One region of the Bradyrhizobium sp. SMVTL-02 genome, then DNA from elsewhere that is predicted to be linked to it. Evidence: predicted binding sites of a transcription regulator. Region 1 holds the regulator's gene; each other region holds the start of a gene.
What was found. The regulator LexA, encoded in region 1, represses DNA repair genes until DNA is damaged. The targets are predictions, from matches to a motif close to TGTTCNNNNTGTGTTCNG.

Region 1 (5,949 bases):
ACCACGCCCTATGCCGCCTTCCACTTCCACCGCGTCACGCCCTACGGCGTGCTCGCCAATCTCGGCGCGATGCCGGTGGTCTCGGCGCTGGTAATGCCCGCGGGATTGTTGGGGCTGCTCGCTGCTCCCTTCGGCCTCGACGGCGTGTTCTGGTGGCTGATGGGCATCGGGATCGACTGGATGGTCGTGGTGTCGCGCTGGGTGGCGGCCCTGCCGGGCGCGGTCGGGCGCATCCCGGCGTTCGGCATCGCGCCGCTGATCGTGGCCAGTCTCGGCATCATTGTCATGGGCCTCTTGCGCACGCCGTTGCGCTGGTCGGGCGGGGTCGTGCTGCTGGCTGCAATCCTCTGGGGCCTGTCGGTGCGGCCGCCGGATATCCTGATTGCCGGGGACGGCCAAAGCGTCGCGGTGCGGGGCCGGGACGGACACCTGCACATGATCCGGGCGAGCAAGGACAGCTTTTTGCTGAAGGAGTGGCTGGCTGCCGACGCTGATCCACGCGATGCGGGCAGTGCCTCGCTCGCCGATGGCGTGTCGTGCGACGAGGCCGGCTGCGTGACGCCGCTTGCCGATGGTCGCCTCGTCGCGCTGGCCTTGCGCATCGATGCGCTGGCGGACGATTGCAGCCGCGCCGCGCTGGTGGTGACGGCCCGGCCGGCTGCGCCGGATTGCGCGGCGATGGTGGTCGACCGTCGGCGCCTCGCCGCGCAGGGCGCACTGGCGCTGACGCGGCGGGGCGACGGCTTTGCGGTCCAGGCGGTGAAGACTGGAGGCACAGACCGCCCGTGGGCGCCGGCCATCGCGGGCGAGGGCGATTTCGGCGCGAGCCTTGCGCCGCCAGCGGCGGCGCCCGGTAACCGGGATGCGACGCCGTCCGAGGCAGACATGAAGGTCGAGGATTGAGGGGGCGGGCTACAGGTACCAGGCCAGCACGGCGTCGAGCCGGGCTGTCCCGATCACCGGCAAGGCCACCATCTGACTCAGCCCGGACGCGCGGGCTTCAATGGCCGCGATCGAATTGTCGTGCGCGAGATCATCGTTGAGGGCGGGCATGCCGGTGGCCCAGGCGCCGCCGATGCTGCCGTCACCTCTGGCGATGGATTTGTCCGCATAGAGCGCGGCAAGGTCGGTCTGGGCGCTGCAATCGCCGGCGCGGAAGACCAGCGCTGAGCGGGTCTCGTCCGGCACCCAGATCTCGAAGCGCCGTGCGATCGGCGTCGCCTGCGCGGAGAGGAGGGTCAGCACCCAGGTCTGGTCGGCGTCGGTCCGGTAGGGCACGCCGACGCCGAGATTGATGCCAACCTGTGCGGCGTCTTTCCAGCGCAGAAAGCTCTTGGCGTTGTGCAGGTTCTTGATGATCAGTGGCAGGCCGGCTTTCCAGGTGCGTCCGGGCAGGCCGAAGCCGCGCGGAAACCTGGTGTGGCGCGAGTTGAACTCGAACATGTCGGCGGTGCCGTAGTAGCCGTCGACCAGTCCCATCTCGTGGGAGGTCTCGGGATCGTTGTGCCAGAGCTCGATCGCGCCGACATGCGCGTCGTCATCGCCGCAGAACAGCACCATCACGGCTTGCAGGAATTCGCCTGAAAACACCGGCACCGCCACGCCGCAGGTCAGGCCCGCCGCCAGCGCCTGGTCGGTCCGCCTGAAATGGGAATTGGCGAATTTGGTGAGGATCACGGGGTGGCCGGAAGCCCAGGCCTTGCCGGGAAGCCCGTCGTCACGACCGAAGCGCAGATCTTCGCTTGCGGCCTTGAACGCGGACAGCCCTTCGCCATAAAGACCGCCGCCGAATTCCAGCCGCATACGCGTCCGGTCGGGCACCCAGAGTTCAACGACGCGAATGAAGGTCTTCATCGAACGTCCGCCTCGAGCCTTTTTGGCAGCATCGGCCATTTGCTTGCGGACCGGACGTTCAAAATTCAGGCAAGGCAGCGCAAACTTCGTGCGACGAAGAGCTGCGGCAGGTGCTCCGGCGAAGGTATTTGCGAAGATACAAACCACACCATCTCGCCGGCCACGGCCGGCGATGGCGATTTCAATCATGGCCCCGACCTGCGAGCCCGAGGCAGCTAGGTCAGCCGATCGGCAGGCGCGTGACCGTCGGCCTGTCTGCGCTGGTCTGCGGCTTGTGCTCGCGCTCGCCGAGTGGCTGGGTCACCGGCAATTGCAGTACGGTTGCGCGCTGGCCTTCGACGAGCTGAGTCACCAGCACGTATTTCCCGTCGGGGAATTCGATCGCATCGTGATGGCGATCCGGAATGTGCGGATCGATCTTGCCGAACTTGCCGACGCGCGAGTTGATGGTACGCGTCCAGATCCAGCGATTGTCGTAACGGACGTTGTCGGCGAAGGCGAGCTCCGTTCCCGGCAGCAGGCATACCGCAACCGACATGTCGGCTTCGGAGGCGAAGCCGCGCGTCGAGGTGCCGCGGAAGGTTGTCGTGACGATCGTCTCGCCGACTTCGGCAGGACGCGTCGCGACGGCGTGCAGGCTGTAGTCACACATCGGGGTGCTCCTCATTCGTAAGATAGCGACCCGCGCCTCCTGTCGAGGCGCAGGCCTCTATCAGAGTGGAAGCATACAACGGTCTGCTGGGTTGTGGGCAAATCTGCGGCTTGGGTCCGCAGGATGCCATCACAATATCTTTTTCAGATGCATGAGGAACAAAGCCCGCTCCCGTGCATTGGGCGTGCTTCTTCGTCAACGGCCAGCAGGGGCCGACCAGCCCGAATACGGCCAAGCGGGTTGCGACGGCAGTGCAACGGCGTCGCGTGCGTTGCGGAATTGCTCGCGCGTCGCCGGCGTCGTCTTGCGGACATGATGCGATCGTGCGGCGGCGGCCGGTGACACTGACGTTGCGATCAGCGCCATCGTGACAGTGCTCAAGACGATCTTGCGCATGGTTGTCTCCCCGGTTTTCGACAGGCCCATAAAGCGATTGTGTGCTTTGCGCGGCGTGCGGAGGATCTAACGCGGGGCAGGTGGCCGGATAATCTGAGCAGAACCTGAAAGACTATCCAGCCGGAGCGGACAAGCGCTCAAGCGCGTGTCGAACGATCGCGAGGTCAAATCAGTACTTCCGGTACAAGCCGATCAGCTTGCCCTGAATCTTCACCCGGTTGGGCGGCAGGATGCGGACCTCATAGGCGGCGTTGGCTGGCTCGAGCGCGATCGAGGCGCCACGGCGGCGGAAGCGCTTCAGCGTGGCTTCCTCGTCGTCGATCAGCGCCACCACGATGTCGCCGGTGTCGGCGCTCTCGTTGCGCTGGATCAGCGCCATGTCGCCGTCGAGGATACCGGCTTCCACCATCGAATCGCCCCGCACCTCGAGCGCATAATGCTCGCCGGAGCCGAGCATGTCAGGCGGTACGCTGATGGTGTGGCTGCGGGTCTGCAGCGCCTCGATCGGCGTACCAGCCGCGATGCGGCCCATGACGGGCACGGCGACAGGACGCTCACCTTCGTCCGCGGGCGGGCTGGAGGTCGTGCGCACCTTGCCGAGATTGCCCTCGATGACGCTCGGCGTGAAGCCGCGGCGGTTGCCGGCGGCCGCTTGGAGCTCGGGCAGCTTGATGACCTCGATCGCGCGGGCGCGGTTGGGCAGGCGGCGGATGAAGCCGCGCTCCTCGAGCGCGGTGATCAGGCGATGGATGCCCGATTTCGAGCGCAGGTCGAGCGCGTCCTTCATCTCGTCGAAGGAAGGTGGCACGCCGCTTTCCTTCAATCGCTCGCTGATGAACCGCAGGAGCTCGTATTGTTTGCGCGTTAACATCTCGACCAAAATCCCCCGGTTGATGTCGTTCGATTCCGAGACGCTCAGTTCAGCGATAAGCCGCTGCATGCTCGAAACAAATCATGAACGGACACTATATGTTCGATACATGTTCCGCAACTGCTTAATTTACTGTGAACGCGACAAAGTTCGCGGACCGCGTGAGATGACAGCGCTCAGGCGGGCAGCAGCAGCACCTCGCAGACCGAGCCGGCTTCGGCCTTGGGCGCGAACGGCGCGCGTACGAGAAGTGCCTGTGCCGCAGCGAGATTTGCAAGCAGTGAAGAATCCTGGTGATCGACGGGAAGGGCGATCAGCGTGCCGTCGTCGCGCCGCTCCAGGCGCGCGCGGAGATAATCCTCGCGCTGGTCGTTGGCATTGAGGTCGCGGCCGAGCACGGCGCGCTCGCGGCGATGGTGAATCATGGTGCGGCCCGACAGCGCGCGAATCAACGGCACCATGAACAGGAAAGCGCAGACGTAGGATGACACGGGATTGCCGGGCAGGCCGATGACGCGCATCGCCCCTAACCGGCCGTGCATCATCGGCTTGCCCGGCCGCATCGCGATCTTCCAGAACGACATCGCGATCCCCTCGGCCTTGAGAGCCTGCTGGACCAGATCATGGTCGCCGACCGAGGCGCCCCCGGTCGTGATCAGGATGTCGGCGCCGCTCTGGCGTGCCTCGCGGATCCCGGCGGTGGTGGCCTCCAGCGTATCGGCGGCCACACCGAGGTCGATGGTATCGGCGCCCTCCTGGCGGGCGAGCGCGTGCAGGGCATAACCGTTGGAGTAGACGATCTGGCCGGGCCCGGGCGCTACGCCCGGTATCACCAGTTCGTCTCCGGTGGCGAGGATGGCGACCTTCGGACGGCGCTGGACGGGCAAATGCGGGTGATTCATCCCGGCGGCGAGTGCGAGATCGCGCTCGGTGAGCCGGGTTCCCTTGCGCAACAGCACGTCGCCCTCGGCAAAGTCGATCCCGGCGCGCCGGATGTGCCGTCCGGGAATTGCTGCTTCCTTGATCGTGATGCGCTTGCCGTCCGCGACGGTATCCTCCTGGATCACGACCGCGTCCGCTCCGGCCGGAACGACGCCGCCTGTGAAAATGCGGACCGCTTCGCCGGCGCCAACCAAGCCTGCAAACGGCCGCCCGGCCGCGACCTCGCCTATCACCGTCAGCTCAGAATCGATCGTCGCCGCGTCGGCCGCTCGCACGGCATAGCCGTCCATGGCCGACATCGCCTCCGGCGGCTGCGTGCGCCGCGCCGCGACGTCGCGGGCGAGCACGCGGTGGTAGGCCTGATCGAGCGAGATCGTCTCCTCAAGCAACGGCTCCGCGCCGGCAAGCACCGCGGCAAGCGCGTCAGAAACCGGCATCAAGGCCACGGCTGAAAACTCCTGCTGGGCACGTTCGGCAAATCGGCGGCCAGAGTTCTAGCCGAGTGCGGGCCCAGAGGCAAAACACTGGAGACGCAAGAGGATTCAACCTGCGCCATCCGCTCTGTCGTGAGGATAGACGTCAAATTCGCCGCGGCATGATCCGGAAGGCGAGACAGACCGGCACGAGGACGGCCATGGCAAGCACAAGAAGAACGAGCGCCACGGCCAGCATCGGTCAACTCACTGCCGGCGCGTCCGGACTGACGTCCGGCGCTTTGGGACCCTGATCCTTGTCGGCCAGCGGATCGGCCCGAGATTTCAGGTCGGCAGCCTTGCTGATCAGCTTGGCGGAGAGGTCGGAGTCCGAGGTGGTTCTTGCGAACTCGAGCAGGAGAGAGGCTTGCTTGGTGAGGTAGGATTTGCCCAGCACGTCGATCAGTCCAATTCCAATGTAGAAGTCCCAACGGACTCAAGAGTCCGAAGGGGCGCATTCCGTTCCCGGAACTTTGTACAAAAATGCACAAAGTGATTTGGTTCCGCATTTTTAGCAAAAAGTTCCGCGGAACGCCTTGCCGGAAGGCTGATCCGCTCAAATCCCCAGCTGCCTCAGCGCGTCGCCGACGTCACGGGGCGAGGTCACGTGCACTGTGGTCAATCCACGCGCCCGCGCCCCCCGGATGTTTTCTGCGAGATCATCGAAGAAGACGATGCGGTGCGCCGGTACGCCCATTGCCGCCACGACATGGTCGAAAGCCTCCGCGTCCGGTTTGCGCAGGCCGATGCTGGACGACAGG
Region 2 (5,949 bases), 2.3 Mb from region 1:
GGCAATTCCGGCGGCCCTGCCTTCGACATGAACGGCAACGTGATCGGCGTGAACACCGCGATCTTCTCACCGTCGGGAGGCTCGGTCGGCATCGGCTTCGACATCCCGGCGGCGACCGCAAAGCTCGTCGTCGCGCAGTTGAAGGACAAGGGCGCGGTGACGCGCGGCTGGCTCGGCGTGCAGGTGCAGCCGGTGACCGCCGATATCGCCGACAGTCTCGGCCTGAAGGAGGCACGCGGTGCGATCGTCGACAATCCGCAGGACGGCAGCCCGGCGGCGAAGGCCGGGATCGAGGCGGGCGACGTCATCACCGCCGTCAATGGCACAGCGATCAAGGACTCCCGCGACCTCGCCCGCACCATCGCGACGCTGGCACCGGGCACGTCCGTGAAGCTCGATGTCTTCCACAATGGCGGCAGCAAGACCGTGACACTCACGCTCGGCGAGTTGCCGAACGAGCGGCAGGCGAACGGTAAAGCCGAGGAGGGCAAGGTGCAGCCTGACAAGGGCACGCCGCGTCTCGGGCTTAGCCTCGCGCCGGCCGGAGAGGTGCAGGGCGCCGGTCAGAAGGGCGTCGTCGTCACCGAGGTCGATCCGCAAGGGCCGGCAGCGCAGCGCGGCATCCAGACCGGCGACGTCATTCTCAATGTCGGCGGCAAGCCCGTCGCCAATGTCTCGGACGTCCGAGCTGAATTGGCCCAGGCAAAATCGTCCGGCAAGAACAGCGTGCTGCTTCAGGTGAAGGGTGTGGAGGCGACCCGGTTCGTGGCGGTGCCGCTCGCTTAAGTCCTTCGCTCTGAAGGGTAATCCAAAAGGCGGCCGGAGGGCCGCCTTTTTCGCGCTGGCGTTAAGGATACCCACAGGCTCACGATAACATTCTCGTTAACGGCAGCATTGATGACGGGTTCGTCCGAAAAAGCCGCGTTCGCTCGTCAGACTTTGGAGTCCATACTGCTTGCATGGGGTGGAACTCCGAACGTCCGGCTGCTTTCTGGAACCAGCCGGTGTTCGCATTTGATCGGTGCCGACATGGATCGATTGAAGCTCTCGCTGAGACGTGCGCTGCTCCTGGTGCCGCTCGTGCTGTCGACCGGAAGCGCCCTCGGGCGCGACGACGGTCGATATGCCAATTCACCGCTCAAGCCCTGGTTCGACAGCTTGCGGAGCCATCTCGGCCCGTGCTGCTCGGACGCCGATGGATTTGCCGTCTCGGATCCAGATTGGGAATCCCACGACGGGCATTATCGCGTGCGACTAGACGGTCAATGGGTCGATGTGCCGGATGAAGCCGTGATCACCGAACCGAATCGGGCGGGGCGCACCATGGTTTGGCCGGTGAAGACGGCGTTCGGGATTTCGATCCGGTGCTTCATGCCGGGCAGCATGATTTGACGGGTGTCAGCGTCAGCGCTTGCTGGATTTGCGTTTCGACGATTTCCTGGTCGACTGCTTTTTGGACGTCTTTTTCTTGGATGTCTTCCGCTTGGACGCTTTCTTCGGGACCTTCTTGCCCTTCTTGCGAGCCTTGGAGAGTCCGATCGCGATCGCCTGCTTGCGGCTCTTCACGCGTCCGCCGCGACCACCGCGGCCGCTCTTGGCTGTGCCTTTCTTGTAGCGGCGCATTTCGCTCTCGACATCGCTGCCGGAGCTGCGCGAGTAACGTCGTTTCTTTGCCTTGCGTGCCATGCGTTTTCTCCCTTGGCCGGGGGAAAACCACGCGACACTGCCATGGTTCCGAAAGCGCGTCAGCGACGCTCCCGATGAAGCTAGAAGGAGTTCGCGAGCGCGATCTCAGCTTCGAGCGCCTGGATGCGGCGCGCGGCCTCGGTGAAGGACAGATCTCGCGCATATTGCGCAGGCTGATACGCCTCTTCACTCAGCCGCTTCAGCCGCAGGCCCTGCGCCCGGGTCATTTGGTCCATGAGAAAAGCTTTGGCGTCGTATTTACCCTGAATCTGCATGTCCGCTCTCCATTCTGAAATCGCGACTTGACTATATGTTCTTATTTTGTTCTAACAAGACATGGACAACAGAATTAATGAAATTCGACGTAAAATCAGCTCCTTAAGGTTAGAGATGGCCGACGTCGAGGCATCCGTGCGGGACCTCGTCGATCGGGGTCGGGACTGCACGGAAATGGCCCTGACGCAGATGGGCCTGCGCCGGAAAATCAACCTGTTGATCGGCGAATGGAGAGCGGCCGGCGGTGGCGATGTCCTGCCGGATGTCCGTGATCGTGTACGGCTTCGTCCGCTGAAGAAGAAAGTCGCAGATCCTGGCCGGACGATCGTGCGGCGCTGAGAGCTTTGGGAGTGCGTCATGGAGGAAGACCCGGACACGTACCGGATCCTGAGACTGCGCGCCGAGATTCTCGAACTGGGCTCCGCGATCCGGCAGTTGCAGCGGGAGGGGCTCGACGACGCTGCGGCCCAGCTCCTGATTGCGCGCAAGCGGGCGCAGCTCGACCATCTCGTGAAGATGAATACTGCGAGCGGTGGACTGAGCATCGCCGATATGCAACGCGACTAGCGCGCGCAATGCGGGGTCAGAGGGATCGCATCGGATGCCCAAGCGAGAAGGTCCCGCGATTGCGGGACCTTCGATGAGCAGCGCGCCCTACTTGGTGGTGCTCATGCCCTTGGTCATCGTGCCGCCCTGATCGGAGCCGGGGCCGGAGCCGCCCTGACCGGACGGATCGGGACTCCTGGCTTTCGTGTTGGCGCCGGTGGTCTGCGATGACGACATCGAGGATCCATGTTTCGCCTTGTGCGACTTGGCCTGCACGGCAAACGGAGCGGCGGCAAGGCCGGTTGCCAACATCACGGCGAGTGCGAGCTTGGTTGTCTTCATGCGCGGGAACTCCCTGGGTTAAATTGACGCAGGCAGCCAACTGCTGTTCGTCACAGGAGTTCCCGACAAGAACCCGCATCTTTCCCGCGACCTTCAAAATTCCTTGTCCTCGTCGATGATGAACACGACGCCCGTGAGTGTCGCACCGATCGCGAACGTTGTGACCAATGTGAGGGCGAACACCAGAATGGCCTGGCTTCCGCCGTGATTGAGCAGATTGGCGACCGCCGGATTGGACAGAGTGAGCGCGAGACCGAATGCGAGCCCGAGAGCTGCGCCCATCATCGCATGCGTCACCAGCTTGATGACGCCGGTGGGAGAGAGCAGGCTCGACGGCTTCTTGGGTGTCTTGTTCGCACGCATGGAACCAACCCTCGATTGCACATGCAAACGCGTGCGATGATCTCGGGTTCCATTCGCATGAAGGAATTGTCATCCGCCGCTTCATCCGGCGTTCATGCGGAGCTTGCGAGGATGAGTTCCATCAACATGGGACACTCGATATGGGTAAGGTCGTCTATCTCTATCGCTCGCTGGCCTATCGGAATGCGGCCGCGGACATGTTGCGCAAGGCGCGCAAGCTGCCGCGCGGCGCGGAGCAAAGCGCCGCCCGCCGCTATGCGAGGGCGCTGCGCGATCTCGCAACAACGGAAGCCTGGCTCGAAGGGCGCGTCGCTGACGAACCTCGGTCGATCCTGCGCACGAAGGTCGCCGCGTCCGGTTAACCCGACGCGCGCTGCAGCTCGGGCGAGGTGTCGGCTTCGGACTTATCCTGCGCTGCCGAGACAGGCGTCTTGCAGGTCAGCGGCACCTCCAGGCGGCACAACAGGCCCTCGGGCCGCCAATCGAATTGCGCCCGTCCGCCGAGCTGGGACTCGACGCTCGCAAGCAGGCTCCGCGTGCCGAAACCGCGAGACTTCGGCGTCCTCACCAGCGGACCGCCGGATTCCTCCCAGGTCAGCGCGAGGCGGCCTTCCTCGACCTGCCAGCCGATCAAGAGCCGGCCGGATCTCGTCGAGAGCGCGCCATATTTTGCGGAGTTGGTGAAAAGCTCGTGAAGAGCCAGCGCCAACGTCTGCGCCGTCGCAGGGACCAGCTGAACCTCGGGACCGGCCAATCGGATCTGGTCGCCGAGCGAATAGGGTGCAAGCTCCTCGTCGATCAGCTTGGAAAGCTCGGCGCCCTGCCAGCTCGAGAGCGACAGGATCGTGTGCACCCGCGCGAGCGCATTGATGCGCCCTTCGACGGCGTTGACGTAGGCCTTGACCTCGTCGGCACGAGTGAGGCGCACGATCGATTGCGCCAGCGCCAGCGCATTCTTGGCGCGATGATCGACTTCCCGCGCCAGCAGGTTTTGCCGTTCCTCGGCACGCTTGCGTTCGGTGATGTCCACGGTGACGCCGCTCACGCGCACCACGCGGCCGCTATTGTCGGCCGTGGCGGCGGCCGTGCCGACACACCAACGGACGTCGCCATCGGGGCGCACGATGCGGAACTCCGTCTCGTAAGAGCGCGTGCCCTTGTTGAATTCGGCGATGGCCTTGCGCAATTGATCGACGTCGTCCGGATGCAACAGTGCCTGAACGTTTGCGGGGTTGACCTCGAAGCTCTCCGGGCTCACGCCGAAGATGCGGTACTGGCCTTCGTCCCACATCCAGTCGCCGTTGATCCAGTCCCAGTCCCAGGACCCCATCTTGCCGGCGGCAATCGCCATGCTGCGGCGCTGCTCGCTCTCGCGCAGCTTGGCGGTGGAGTTCTCCAGTTCCGCCGTGCGGGCGCGGACTCGGTCCTCGAGTTCCTGGTTCAGCCGTTCGAGCTCGCGGGTCTTGCGGTAGAGTTCGGAAAACACCTTGATCTTGGCGCGCAGCACCTCCGGCACGACGGGCACCGGCACGTAGTCGACCGCGCCCATCTCGTAGCCGCGGAGCCGGTCGATGTCGCTCACTTGTATGGCCGAGATGAAGATCATCGCGGTCTTCTGGAAGCGCGGATGTTCCCGGATCATCGCCGCAAGCTCGAAGCCGTCGAGTTCGGGCATGCAGACGTCGACCAGGATCACCGCGACCTCGGTCTTGAGCAGCACCTCCAGCGCCTCGCGACCGGACGATGCGATCACGAGGTTCTCACCGAGATCCTTCAAGATCACCTCGTAGGCGAGCAGCTTGGCCGGCTGGTCGTCGACGAGGAGGATATTGACCTTTTCGTGGTCCATTCGCGGATCCAGCTCAGCGGTGCAGCCACATGCGGATCGCAAGCAGCAATTGATCGGTGTTGACGGGTTTTGCGAGGTAGTCGGAGGCACCGGCTTCCAGGCATTTCTCGCGGTCGCCTTTCATCGCCTTGGCGGTCAATGCGATGATCGGAAGGCGGGCGAAGGCCGGGTTGTCGCGGATCACACCGATGGTCTGATAGCCATCCATCTGCGGCATCATGATGTCCATCAGCACGATGGCGATTTCCGGATTGGATTCGACCAGCGTCACGGCTTCGCTGCCGGTGGTTGCCGTCAGCACCTTCATGCCGCGCCGTTCCAGCACGCTCGACAACGCGAAGATGTTGCGGGCGTCGTCGTCGACGAGCAGGGCGGTCTTGCCGATCAGGTCCTCGTCGGAACTGTTCAGCTTCTCCAACATGCGCTGCTTCTCGGCAGGGAGTTCCGTGATCACGCGGTGCAGGAACAGCGCGGTTTCGTCGAGCAGGCGTTCCGGCGATTCCACCCCCTTGACCACGATGCTGCGTGCCATGGTGTGCAGCTCGGCATCTTCCTCCGCCGAAAGCTCGCGGCCTGTGAAGACCACCACCGGAACGTTCGAGAGGGTTTCGTCATTGCGGATCTGGTCCAGCACCTCGAAGCCGCTCATATCCGGCAGGCGGAGGTCGAGCACCACGCAATCGCATGGCGCCTCGCGCAGCATCGAGAGCGCGCCGGCGCCGGTATCGGTCGCCACGATCTCGATGTCGTCGTGGTGCAGCAGCTCGCGGATCGAGAGCTGCTCGGCTTCGTTGTCCTCGACGATCAGGAGTCGCTTGCGCCTGGGACGCGCATATTCCTTGATCTGCGTCAGCGCCGCCGCGACGCCTTCGGTCGTTGTCGGCTTG
Region 3 (5,949 bases), 3.8 Mb from region 1:
TTGGTTGGTGCCGACCACGGCGAGCCAGGAGAAGGACAGATTGGCGAGCGCCTGCACCACACCGCCGATCCAGAGCGATGTCGCCAGCGAATAGCGCCGCGCCACGAACCCGCCGGCGAACCCGCCGATCAGGGTTGCGGCGAGGCCCACGCCCTTGACGATCGCCGCATAGTCGTTGCGGGTGAAGCCGAGGTCGATCACGAACGGCGCCGTCATCGTGCCCGAGAAGGCGTCGGTGAACTTGAACAGCACCACGAAAGCGAGTGCCGCGAGCGCGTCCTTGCGCGTCAGGAACTCCGAGAAGGCGCCGATCGCCGCATGCAGCACGCGCGTGAACGCAGTCTCTTCTTGCGTCGCGGCCTCGGCCCGCACTGATTGTTCGGGCTCGGTCGCGACCAGCGCCGTGATCGTCCCGATCAGCACCATCGCCGCCATCACCACATAGCCCCACATCCACGCCGATGGTCGCGGGATGCCGTTGCCCTCGAAACCCGAGACGATGAACAGCGCACCCGCGGTCGAGACCAGCATGCCGATGCGATAGGCTGCGACGTAAGCCGCCATGCCGGCGGCTTGCTCGCTCTCCGGCAGGCTCTCGACGCGGAAGGCATCGACAACGATGTCCTGCGTCGAGGACGTCGTCGCTACCAGCAGCGCGCCCAGTGCAACATAGAATGGCGAGCGAGCGGGGTCGGTCATCGCCAGCAGCACGATCGCGACGATCAGCAGCAGCTGCGAGAACACCAGCCAGCCGCGCCGCCGCCCGAACGCGCGGGTGAACAGCGGCACATGCAGCGCATCCACCAGCGGCGCCCACAGGAACTTCAGCGTGTAGGGCGTGCCGACCAGCGCGAACAGCCCGATGGTCTTGAGGTCGACCCCGGCTTCGCGCATCCACACCAGCAGCGTCGATCCCGACAGCGCCAGCGGCAGGCCGGAGGAGAAGCCGAGGAACAGCACGATCAGCACCCGCGGTTGCAGGTACACGGCCAGGCTCTCCCGCCAGGAGGGCCCAGGGGCGGCAGTCGCGGCGGAGGAGGTCGCGTCGGGAGCGGTCATGGGGGGGTGTTAGCAGATTCTGGCCCTACAGGTGAGCTGTCGTCACCCGGTCGAGCCGGGCGACGACAGTGTGCCTTAAATTCACTCCCCCGCCTGGAGCTTCCTTGGAAACAGTTCCGGCGCGGCCGTCGCCACCAGCCTCGGCCCTTCCGCCGCGTCGGTCTTGCTGAAATCGAGCTCCTCGATTCTCCCTGCGCGCTTTTCGATCTTGTCGGCGGAGATCAGGATCTGGCGGACGTCCTCGTTCGCGTCGGAAAAATGCTTCTGCAGTTTGACCACGCGATCGCGCAGGCGGCCGAGATCGTCGCCGAGCTTGATCACCTCGGTCTGGATCTGGTCGGCGGCATCGCGCATGCGCGCGTCCTTCATGATCTGCTGCATCACCTGGATCGCGAGCATCAGCAGCGAGGGCGACACCAGCACCACGCGGGCGCGATAGGCCTTCTGGATCACGTCGTCGAAGCCGTCGTGAATCTCCGCGTAGACGGATTCCGACGGCACGAACATCAGCGCCATCTCCTGGGTCTCGCCGGTGACGAGGTATTTTTCGGCGATGTCGCTGACATGCTTCATCACGTCGCCGCGCAGCCGCTGCGTGGCCACGCGCCGCTCCTCGTCGGTGCGGGCATCGTGCAGCGCCGTCATGGCCTCCAGCGGGAATTTGGCGTCGATGCAGAGCGGGCGCTGGTCGGGGAGGAACACGACGCAGTCGGGCCTTTTTCCGGTCGAGAGCGTGAACTGGAACTCGTAGGAGCCCTTGGGAAGGCCGTCCTGGACGATCGCCTCCATGCGGGCCTGGCCGAAGGCGCCGCGCGACTGCTTGTTGGCGAGCACGTCGCGCAGGGTCGTCACCTGCGTGGTGAGGTCGGTGAGGTTCTTGTGCGCGTTGTCGATGATGCCGAGCCGCTCATGCAGGGCGCGCAGGCTCTCCATGGTGTTGCGGGTCGAATGTTCCATGGACTGGCCGACGCGGTGGGTCACCGAATCCAGCCGCTCGTTGACGGCCCGAGCCATCTCGGCCTGCCGGCCGGCCAGCGCCTGGGTCATGGCGTCGACCCGGCCCGAGGCCTCGCTCTGGGCGCGCAGCACCTGGGCGAGGCGTTCCTCGAGCTCGTCGGCCCGGATCGCGTGCGCCATGGCGAGTTCCGCGCCGCGCCGTCCCGAGCGTGCGATCACGACCGCGATCACAACCAGCAGGATGAGGACGAGCGCGCCGAAACCGATCAGCACATCGATGGTGCGCACCGGCAAGTCGCCGAGCATGACAATGATCTCATTCATGCCTGCTGTTCTAACCGATTCGCGGTGAGGTGCGAACGAAGGGGGAACGTCGTCGGTTGATGGTCCCTGAATTCTTATGGTTAACGAAACCTGAAGTTTTATGGTTAGCGGAGGGTTAACGGGGTTCCTCGCCGCATTGACCGCATCCGGCGCGCGGCTTAAATCGCGGCCATGGCCCTACGAGAAATCATCATCCTGCCCGACAAGCAGCTGCGCCTGGTCTCCAAGCCGATCGAGAAGGTCACCTCGGAGATCCGCAAGCTCGCCGACGACATGTTCGAGACCATGTATGACGCGCCCGGCATTGGCCTTGCGGCGATCCAGGTCGCGCAGCCGCTGCGGCTGATCACCATGGATCTCGCCAAGCGCGATGAGAACGGCGAGACCAAGCACGAGCCGCGCGTCTTCATCAATCCGGAGATCCTGGCTTCCTCGGAGGAGCTGTCGGTCTACGAGGAGGGCTGCCTGTCGATTCCCGAATATTACGAGGAGGTCGAGCGTCCCGCGAAGGTGCGCGTGCGCTTCACCGATCTCGACGGCAAGGTGCACGAGGAGGACGCCGAGGGCCTCTACGCCACCTGCATCCAGCACGAGATCGACCACCTCAACGGCGTCTTGTTCGTCGACTATCTGTCGAAGCTCAAGCGCGACCGTGTGATGAAGAAGTTCGAGAAAGCCGCCAAGCGCGCGGGCGAGTGAATTGCAGCCGATCGGTTCTGCCACACGCCCTACTCTGCTCCCTCCCCCTTGTGGGGGAGGGCAGGGGAGGGGGGCAGCCCAGCAAATGGTTTAACTGGGGCGAAGAACCGATCCGCGCTCAAATCGTGAGAGCGCGTCGTGTGGCACCCCCTCCCTAACCCTCCCCCACAAGGGGGGAGGGAATGCACCTGGGTCCTTGTCATGCCCCTCCGCCTCATCTTCATGGGCACGCCCGATTTCTCCGTGCCGACGCTGCTCGAGCTGGTCGCGCATGGCCACGAGATCGTGGCGGTCTACACCCGTGCGCCGAAGCCCGGCGGGCGGCGCGGCCTGCAATTGCAGCCTACCCCGGTTGAAGAAGCCGCGCGAAAACTCGGTATTGCCGTGTTGACGCCGAAGACGCTGAAGACTCCGGAAGCGCTCGAGGAGTTTCGCGCTTTCGACGCCGACGCGGCCGTGGTCGTCGCCTATGGCATGATCCTGCCGCAGGCGATCCTCGATGCGCCGAAGCTCGGCTGCTACAATCTGCACGCGTCGCTGTTGCCGCGCTGGCGCGGCGCCGCCCCCGTCAATCGCGCGATCATGGCAGGCGATGCCGAGAGCGGCGTCATGGTGATGAAGATGGATGTCGGCCTCGACACCGGCGATGTCGCCATGGCCGAGCGCCTTCCGATCACCGACACCATGACCGCGCGCGACCTGCATGACCGTCTCTCGCGCCTCGGCGCCGACCTGATGGTCCGCGCCATGGCCGCGCTCGAACGCGGCGGGCTCCAGCTGAAACAGCAGAGCGAGGACGGCGTCACCTACGCCGCCAAGATCGACAAGGCCGAGGCGCGGATCGACTGGAGCAAGCCCGCGCATGCGGTGCTGCGCCACATCCACGGTCTGTCGCCGTTCCCCGGGGCCTGGGCCGAGCTCGAAAATGCACGCGTCAAGATCCTGCGCTGCGAGCTGGCGGAGGGATCGGGCGAGCCGGGAGAAGTGCTGGACGATCAGCTCACGATCGCCTGCGGTGAGGGCGCGATCCGCATTCTCGAGCTTCAGCGCGAGGGCAAGGGCCGGATGCAGGCCGCGGACTTCCTGCGCGGCGTACCTGTGAAGCCGCCGATGCGGCTGGCCTGATGCCGCGCTACAAGCTCACCATCGAATATGACGGCGCGCCGTTCTTCGGCTGGCAGGTGCAGGACACGCTGCCGTCGGTGCAGGGTGCGCTGGAAGCGGCGGTGAAGGCGATGACCGGCGCGGATCTGCGGGTGCATGGCGCTGGCCGCACCGATGCCGGCGTGCATGCGCGCGGCCAGGTCGCGCATGTCGACGTCGAGAAGCAGTTTCCGCCCGGCCGCTTTCGCGACGGGCTCAATGCGCATCTGCGTCCGCATCCGATTGGGGTGCTCGAGGCCGAGATCGTGCCCGATACGTTCGAGGCGCGCTTTTCGGCAGTCAAGCGCCACTACCGCTACCGCATCGTCAACACCCGCGCCAATCTCGCGCTCGACGCCGGCCATGCCTGGCGCGTGCCGCGCAAGCTCGATGCCGAGGCCATGCACGCGGCGGCGCAGCGGCTGCTCGGCAAGCACGATTTCACCACCTTCCGCGACACCGAGTGCCAGGCCAAATCGCCGGAGAAGACGCTCGACCAGCTCGATGTGATTCGCGACGGCCGCGAGATCATCGTCATCACCTCGGCGCGCTCGTTCCTGCACAGCCAGGTGCGCTCGATGGTGGGATCGCTGGTCTGGGTGGGCGAGGGCCGCTGGACCGCGGACGATCTCTCTGCAGCCCTCGCCGCCCGCAACCGCACCGCCTGCGGCATCGTCGCGCCGCCGGACGGGCTGTATCTGATGAAGGTGGACTACGAGTGAGGTGGGTTGCGGGAGGACTATCGGACAAAAAAAGCCGGCGCTCGCGCGCCGGCTTTTTTGATTGATGAAGGCAAGGGCCTCAGTTCAGCTTCTGCCTGACTTCGTTGATGCCCTTGGCGAGCAGGTCGTCGGCGGCCTGGCCCTTGACCGATTGCGACAGGATCGTGGAAGCGGCCTGGACGGCGGCCTCCGCGGCTGCGGCGCGGACATCGGCCAGCGCCTGGGCCTCGGCGAGCGCGATCTTGCTCTCCGCGGTCTTGGTGCGGCGGGCGACGAAATCTTCCATCTTCGCCTTGGCGTCGGCCGCGATGCGATCGGCTTCGGCCTTGGCGTTGGCGATGATGTCGGCAGCCTCGCGCTCGGCCGTGGCGCTGCGCGCCTTGTAGTCGGCGAGCACCTTGGCCGCTTCCTGCTTGAGACGCGCCGCGTCGTCGAGCTCGGCCTTGATGCGCTCAGCGCGATGATCGAGCGCGGTCATCGCCGACTTGAACACCCCGAGATAGCCGAACACGACCATCAGGATCACGAAGGCGATGGCGACCCAGGTTTCAGGATCGAAGAACATCTGTGGCTAACCCTTCAAGGACGCATCAACGGCGGCATTGACCGACGCCGCATCCGGAACGACTCCGGTGAGCTGCTGCACGATCTGGCCTGCCGCATCGGCCGCGATGCCGCGGACGTTGCTCATGGCGGTCGTGCGGGTCGAGGCGATGGTCTTCTCCGCCTCGGCGAGCTTGGCCGCCAGCTGCTCTTCCAGCACCTTGCGCTCGGCATCCGCCTGCGCATTCGCCTTGTCGCGGGATTCGCTGGCGATCGCCTGCGCGCGCGAACGCGCCGCAGCGAGCTCGCCCTCATAGGCCTTCAGCGCCGCCTCGGACTGGTCCTTCAGCTTCTGCGCTTCGGCGAGGTCACCGTCGATCTTGTTCTGGCGCGCCTCGATCGCACCGCCGACCTTCGGCAGAGCGAGCTTGGACACGATCACGTAGAGCAATACGAAGAAGATCGCGAGCGACACCAGCTGCGAAGCAAAAGTGCTGCTCTC

Region 2: ACNJYB_RS10455 (DUF3072 domain-containing protein) is a predicted target of LexA. The motif match lies at 1,998-2,015, and genes of this name have one in related genera.
Region 3: ACNJYB_RS03865 (DNA recombination protein RmuC) is a predicted target of LexA. The motif match lies at 2,372-2,389, and genes of this name have one in related genera.

What each region holds. Positions count from the first base shown of each region.
Region 1 covers NZ_CP182469.1:4,563,330-4,569,278, reverse strand. Annotated here, with positions in the region: gene ACNJYB_RS21590 (ComEC/Rec2 family competence protein) at 1-903, shown strand, start outside; gene ACNJYB_RS21585 (GAF domain-containing protein) at 913-1,854, opposite strand; gene ACNJYB_RS21580 (hypothetical protein) at 2,075-2,506, opposite strand; gene ACNJYB_RS21575 (hypothetical protein) at 2,702-2,902, opposite strand; gene lexA (transcriptional repressor LexA) at 3,072-3,773, opposite strand; gene ACNJYB_RS21565 (molybdopterin molybdotransferase MoeA) at 3,950-5,161, opposite strand; gene ACNJYB_RS21560 (hypothetical protein) at 5,391-5,585, opposite strand; gene ACNJYB_RS21555 (HAD family hydrolase) at 5,745-5,949, opposite strand, start outside.
Region 2 covers NZ_CP182469.1:2,249,008-2,254,956, forward strand. Annotated here, with positions in the region: gene ACNJYB_RS10440 (Do family serine endopeptidase) at 1-786, shown strand, start outside; gene ACNJYB_RS10445 (hypothetical protein) at 1,030-1,392, shown strand; gene ACNJYB_RS10450 (DUF6496 domain-containing protein) at 1,405-1,686, opposite strand; gene ACNJYB_RS10455 (DUF3072 domain-containing protein) at 1,767-1,961, opposite strand; gene ACNJYB_RS10460 (hypothetical protein) at 2,077-2,301, shown strand; gene ACNJYB_RS10465 (hypothetical protein) at 2,320-2,529, shown strand; gene ACNJYB_RS10470 (hypothetical protein) at 2,617-2,850, opposite strand; gene ACNJYB_RS10475 (hypothetical protein) at 2,944-3,213, opposite strand; gene ACNJYB_RS10480 (hypothetical protein) at 3,354-3,575, shown strand; gene ACNJYB_RS10485 (HWE histidine kinase domain-containing protein) at 3,572-5,062, opposite strand; gene ACNJYB_RS10490 (HAMP domain-containing protein) at 5,076-5,949, opposite strand, start outside.
Region 3 covers NZ_CP182469.1:810,491-816,439, forward strand. Annotated here, with positions in the region: gene ACNJYB_RS03860 (AmpG family muropeptide MFS transporter) at 1-1,059, opposite strand, end outside; gene ACNJYB_RS03865 (DNA recombination protein RmuC) at 1,141-2,340, opposite strand; gene def (peptide deformylase) at 2,512-3,039, shown strand; gene fmt (methionyl-tRNA formyltransferase) at 3,241-4,164, shown strand; gene truA (tRNA pseudouridine(38-40) synthase TruA) at 4,164-4,904, shown strand; gene ACNJYB_RS03885 (F0F1 ATP synthase subunit B family protein) at 4,984-5,469, opposite strand; gene ACNJYB_RS03890 (F0F1 ATP synthase subunit B family protein) at 5,476-5,949, opposite strand, start outside.